One region of the Peribacillus sedimenti genome, then DNA from elsewhere that is predicted to be linked to it. Evidence: riboswitches for the same ligand, from Rfam matches in the RefSeq annotation. Region 1 holds a riboswitch; the other holds the start of a gene.
The links. Region 1 has a riboswitch for S-adenosylmethionine ahead of V1500_RS21770 (methionine ABC transporter ATP-binding protein). Riboswitches for the same ligand answer to the same signal wherever they lie in the genome.
Positions count from the first base shown of each region.

Region 2: it holds a riboswitch for S-adenosylmethionine, as region 1 does, so the genes downstream of both, metK (methionine adenosyltransferase) here and V1500_RS21770 (methionine ABC transporter ATP-binding protein) in region 1, are expected to answer to the same signal.

Region 1 is NZ_CP143547.1:4,425,213-4,428,561, reverse strand. Features, by position in the region: gene V1500_RS21775 (O-acetylhomoserine aminocarboxypropyltransferase/cysteine synthase family protein) at 1-1,183, shown strand, start outside; SAM riboswitch class I at 1,323-1,430, shown strand; gene V1500_RS21770 (methionine ABC transporter ATP-binding protein) at 1,733-2,767, shown strand; gene V1500_RS21765 (methionine ABC transporter permease) at 2,760-3,349, shown strand, end outside.
Region 2 is NZ_CP143547.1:4,254,069-4,257,417, forward strand. Features, by position in the region: gene metK (methionine adenosyltransferase) at 1-1,161, opposite strand, end outside; SAM riboswitch class I at 1,431-1,589, opposite strand; gene V1500_RS20820 (thiol-disulfide oxidoreductase DCC family protein) at 1,646-2,026, opposite strand; gene pckA (phosphoenolpyruvate carboxykinase (ATP)) at 2,246-3,349, shown strand, end outside.

The sequences.
Region 1 (3,349 bases):
CAATCTATTCGGTTTAAAGGAAGAGGGATACATATATACAAGGATTCACAATCCAACAGTAACTGTTTTTGAAGAAAGAGTGGCACTATTGGAGGGCGGAATTGGGGCACTCGCAGTTTCCAGCGGTATGGCTGCGATTACGCTTGCCATCTTGAACCTTGCCTCAGCAGGCGATGAAATTGTCTCGGCATCCACGTTATACGGAGGAACCTATAATTTATTTGCGAATACATTGCCCAGATACGGAATAAAGGTCCATTTTGTGGACGCAGCCGATCCGGAAAACTTCCGCAGGGCCATTACACCTAAGACGAAAGCGATTTTCGGGGAAACTATCGGAAATCCGAGCCTGCAGGTACTGGATATAGAAACAGTAGCCTCCATTGCCCACGACGCAGGAATTCCATTAATAGTAGATAATACATTTGCAACGCCATATCTTTGCAGGCCGATAGACTTCGGTGCGGATATCATCGTTCACTCCGCCACTAAATGGCTGCTGGGGAACGGCACGACACTAGGAGGAATTATAGTAGATGCCGGAAAGTTCGATTGGAATTCTCCCAAGTTTCCTTCGTTTATAGAGCCTGATCCTAGCTATGATAATCTTGTATACAGTGAGGCTCTTGGATCGGCAGCTTATATCGCAAAAGCCCGTGTGCAGCTTTTGAGAGATTTGGGTCCGTCATTAAGCCCGCATAGCGCGTTCCAGTTTACACTGGGTTTGGAGACATTGCATGTAAGAATGAAAGAGCATATTGCCAATACCAAAAAAGTGGTCGAGTACTTGGAAGCTCACCCGGCTGTGAATTGGATTTCTTATCCGGGAAATGCAGATCATCCTGATAAGGGATTAGCAGACAAATACTTGCCGAAGGGTGCAGGAGCGGTGGTCACATTTGGAATATCAGGCGGCAGGGAAGCGGGTGCCAAATTGATAAATGCAGTCAAGCTGTGGTCACATGTTGCGAACGTCGGAGATGCTAAAAGCCTGATTATTCATCCTGCAAGCACCACTCACCAGCAGCTAGGGGCAGAAGATTTAGCAAAGTCAGGGGTTACTGAAGAATTAGTGCGTCTGTCAGTTGGAATAGAGAATGTGGAGGATTTGATCGATGATTTGGAGCAGGCAATTGAAAATGCGTCCGGAAAGGTATCGATAGCAGGAGTAAAAGTACGCTAAAGCCGAAAAGTCGGGAATAATTGGACATTAATTTTATTCATTGACACTCCTTCTTTTCCCATGATACAATCACTTTCGTGATAGAAAATGAGCTTTTTGAACTAAACATTAATTAATTATTTTTAAATATAAATATTTGCTCTTATCGAGAGAGGTGGAGGGATGTGCCCTATGAAGCCCGGCAACCGGCAAGGTAAACCTTGAAAAGGTGCCAATTCACACAAAGCGCAGCTTTGGAAGATGAGAGAAAGGCCTGCTGAATCAACATATAATGCCTTTCTGCTCTCGCAGAAAGGCATTTTTATTTAGTAGATTAGGAAGTCCGGTACATAGAGATCTTCCTGGAGAATAAAGTGATACCCTGCTCGTGTGTATCATTTTATTCCGAAAAATGGTTAGTTAAAAACAAGGCAAGGGTACAGATTTAATTATAAAACTCAGTGAAAACATTAATAAACTAACTTGGTTTTATAAATATTAAAAAGAGAAATCCTCCTTGCTGGAATGCTAAGTTCATAGGTCTCATTGGGAAAAGAGAGGTGAGTGACAATGATAACTCTTTCAAAGATCAGCAAAATATTCCGGTCGGGAGCTGCCCGCGGTGAAGAAATCACTGCAGTAAAAGATGTCAATCTGGAAATCAATCAGGGCGAGATTTTCGGTATCATCGGATACAGCGGCGCGGGAAAAAGTACGCTGATCCGTATGCTGAATGGCCTGGAGACACCGACAGAGGGGACAGTGATGGTTGCCGGGAAAGAGATTTCTAAAATTAAGGGTCCCAGCCTCAGAAAGGCCCGCCAGGAAATCAGCATGATTTTTCAACATTTTAATATCCTCTGGTCCAGGACAGTGCATGAAAATATTGCCTTTCCATTGGAAATAGCCGGTGTTCCAAAGAAAGAGCGAGATGCGAGAGTGAAAGAACTTATATCCCTTGTCGGGCTCGAAGGACGGAGCAATGCATACCCATCCCAGCTCAGCGGGGGGCAAAAACAAAGAGTAGGGATTGCCAGGGCTCTGGCCAATAATCCTAAGGTTCTTCTTTGTGATGAAGCAACATCAGCTTTGGACCCGCAGACAACGGACTCAATATTGGAACTGCTTGTTGATATAAATAAGCGTCTAGGTTTGACCATTGTTTTGATCACTCACGAAATGCATGTTATTCGTAAAATATGCCATCGTGTTGCCGTTATGGAAAACGGAAGGATTGTTGAACTTGGGCCTGTCCTGGATGTATTCCGCAATCCGAAGGCGCCGATCACAAAACGATTCGTTCAGCAGGTCACAGAACCGGAAGAAACAAAGGAAACAATTGAGCACCTGCTGCATCAATATCCGGAAGGCAAGGTAGTTCAACTGACCTTTGTCGGGGATAGTGCGGAAAATCCGCTGATTACCAAGTTGGTCCGCAACTATAACCTGGAAGTGAACATTGTCCAGGGGAAAATTTCTAAAACCCAAAATGGTTCTTATGGTACTTTATTTGTGCACATAAACGGCAGTGAGGAAGAAATAGTCCGCGCGATTGAATTCATCAAGCAGCAAGAGGTAGGCGTGGAGGTGATGTCACATGATTAGTGAACTATTTCCCAATGTCGTCTGGCCGGATCTTTGGGAGGCTACACGCCAAACTTTATATATGAGCGGGGTTTCGCTCATTGCCACCTTCTTTCTTGGCATCTTATTAGGCTTATTGCTTTTCCTGACTTCCAAAGGGCAGTTGTGGGAAAATAGAATGATCAATGTCGTGATTTCGGCGTTTGTAAATATCTTTAGATCAATTCCCTTCATTATCCTAATCATCCTGCTCATACCGTTCACTAAGGCGATTGTGGGAACAATGCTTGGACCAAGCGCTGCATTGCCGGCATTGATTATCGGGGCTGCCCCGTTCTATGCAAGATTGGTTGAAATTGGGCTGCGTGAGGTTGATAAAGGAGTAATAGAGGCGGCAAAGTCCATGGGGGCAAAAACCAGCACGCTTATTTTTAAGGTTCTGCTGCCGGAGTCAATGCCTGCCCTGGTCTCAGGTATTACCGTTACGGCGATAGCATTGGTAGGCTTTACCGCGATGGCGGGTGCCATCAGTGCCGGGGGATTGGGCAACCTGGCGTACCTGCAGGGGTTCCAGAGAAGCAATAATGATGTAACCTTACTGGC
Region 2 (3,349 bases), 170 kb from region 1:
CGTGCGTTCCCAAGGCAGTTCAACATCAGTACGGCCAAAGTGTCCGTAAGCTGCTGTCTGCTTGTAGATAGGGCGGCGAAGATCAAGCATATTAATGATGCCGGCAGGGCGAAGATCAAAGTTTTTCCGTACTAGCTCTACCAGTACATCTTCACTTACAGTTCCTGTGCCGAATGTATCCACAGAAATCGAAACGGGCTGTGCGACACCGATCGCATAAGCCAGCTGTACCTCAACCTTGTCAGCAAGGCCTGCTGCTACAAGGTTCTTTGCAACATAACGTGCTGCATACGCCCCAGAGCGGTCCACCTTTGTAGGATCCTTTCCAGAGAAGGCGCCGCCTCCATGGCGAGCATACCCTCCGTAAGTATCCACAATGATTTTGCGTCCAGTCAGCCCCGCATCACCTTGTGGCCCTCCAATAACGAACCGTCCTGTAGGGTTAATGAAATATTTTGTATTTTCATCTATTAATTCAGCAGGAACGACAGGGTTAATCACATGCTCTTTAATATTGCGCTGGATCTGGTCCAGGCTGATTTCAGGATGGTGCTGAGTAGAAATAACGATGGTATCAATGCGCACTGGCTTGTCATTCTCATCATACTCTACTGTAACCTGGGTTTTGCCATCAGGCCGCAGATATGGAAGAATATCCTCTTTGCGCACTTCGGTCAGGCGCCTGGCAAGCTTGTGTGCCAATGAGATAGGAAGCGGCATAAGCTCTTTTGTTTCATTTGTGGCATAGCCGAACATTAATCCCTGGTCACCAGCACCAATGGCCTCAATTTCTTCATCGGTCATTTGGCCTTCACGCGCTTCCAACGCTTGGTCCACACCCATCGCAATGTCGGGTGACTGTTCATCGATCGATGTCAAGACAGCACAGGTTTGAGAATCGAAACCATATTTTGCCCGTGTATATCCAATATCGGCTATCGTTTCTCGAACAATTTTAGGGATATCTACGTATGTAGATGTTGTGATTTCTCCTGCAACCAGGACAAGTCCGGTTGTAACTGAAGTTTCACACGCAACACGCGCATTCGCATCCTTGGATAGAATGGCATCCAAGATTGAATCTGAAATCTGGTCACAAATCTTATCAGGATGACCTTCAGTAACAGATTCAGAAGTAAAAAGACGGCGTTTCTTGGACATCTTATTTCCTCCTAACAAAAAAGTATGTGCAGGCATCTGAATGAGGGAGTACAATAGTGAGGTTACCCCATTGAAAGGTACATAAACGACTCACTTTTTCTTCAGCCTGGCTAATCGACGGAGTTCATTCCCTTTAGGTTTCTATCATAGATTGTTTTATAGTCAATTTCCCGAATATTTTAACTCAAGGTGACATCGCTTTCCTGACTACATGAAAAAAACCTATCCACTTGAGAGGAAAGGTTGTTGTCAGAACAGCTATCCTTTCACTCTTATCGTTCAAGGGTTTAAAAACCTTGCATCAGGTTAGCACCATCGCCAAATATTCCGGTAATAATCCGTGCTCATTTACAGCAGGTTCATTCCGGTATATCGGCAGGTTGCCGGGTTTCATAGGGCCTGTCCCCTCCACCAGCTCGGGATAAGAGAATCCGTACAAGGTAAAATCATAACAAAATAACGAAAAATGTCAAATATTTTGTTGTCAATGAATCGAACATTTGCCGTCTTCACATTCCGTTCTAAAAAACAATCTACGGCGGTCGGCAATATAACGATAAAGGGGCCGGCCAATAATCCCGGCAAACGGAAGGTACGCTAAAATGCCGAATGGAATCAAAAGTGGGCAGCGCAGCATGATTCTCCTTACAGCATAGAATCCCCTTAATAGTTGCCGTTTATGTGTAATTAAGTGAAGTTCTTTTCTTAATTGTTTCTGATCTATAGATAATTTATAATGTTGTGTTGTCGCATAATCCTGAAGCGGGATCCATTGTATGGTCTGAAACCAATCAAATGAAGAAATATATTTTTTTGTCTTTTGGCAAAGAGTACATTCGGCATCGTACAATGCTATATCTTTCATCCTTCTTCACCTCTCCCATAAAATCTATATTATATTATCGCACATATGAAAACCGACAAAACACATTTCAGCTCAAAATGGACAAAACAAAAAAACGGTGACAAGATTCTGAAAAACCATCACCGAAAAGTTTTGAATAGTATAGACTAATTGAATAAATGTGTTATACTAATCGTATTATTACGTTAAATTCAAAAATAAAAGGATGGTATCTCATATATGAATTATGTCAGCACTTCAAATGGGTTGCATGAGTTATTGGCCGGGAGCAACGCGCGTGTACAACTTTCAGTCCCTCAATTAGTTGAGAAGGTTTTGAGCCGAAAGGAAGGAGTACTGACATCTACTGGGGCAGTAAGAGCCGAAACGGGGAAATATACGGGCCGGTCTCCAAAAGACAAATATATCGTTGAAGATGAATCCGTTATAAAGAAAGTGGACTGGGGCCCTGTAAATCAGCCGATTTCAAAGGAAGCCTTTGCTAAGCTATATGACAAGGTGATCCTTCATTTAAAAGAAAAAGAAGAGTTTTTCGTTTTTAAAGGCTATGCTGGCGCAGATCATAAATATAGACTTCCTATTCAGGTAATTAATGAATATGCCTGGCATAATCTTTTCGCCCATCAGCTTTTTATCCGTCCCATTGAGGAAGAACTCCAGGGTCATGACGCCCAGTTCACTGTGATTTCAGCTCCTGATTTCAAAGCTGACCCAGTTTTGGATGGTACAAAGTCCGAGACGTTCATAATTATTTCTTTTGAGCGGCGAACTGTTCTTATCGGCGGTACAGAATATGCAGGTGAAATGAAAAAATCGATTTTTTCAGTCATGAATTATTTACTCCCAGAGCAGGGAATTCTCCCAATGCACTGCTCCGCAAACGTCGGCAGAGAAGGAGACGTTGCACTGTTCTTCGGTTTGTCAGGTACAGGGAAAACAACTTTGTCTGCTGACACCAGCCGCAAATTAATCGGTGATGATGAACATGGCTGGTCTCCAAACGGAGTATTCAACATCGAGGGTGGCTGTTATGCGAAATGCATCAACCTCACAAGGGAAAAAGAACCACAAATCTTTGATGCCATCCGTTTCGGTGCCGTATTGGAAAATGTGGTTGTGGACCATGATACAAGGGTAGCAGATTATGATGACAATTCATTGACAGAAAATACCCGGGCAGCCTATCAGATTCAATCTATTGGCAACATTGTAGATCCCAGCATTGCAGGACATCCAAATACCATTATCTTTCTGACTGCGGATGCCTTCGGCGTGCTTCCTCCAATCAGCAAGCTATCGAAGGAACAAGCAATGTTCCATTTC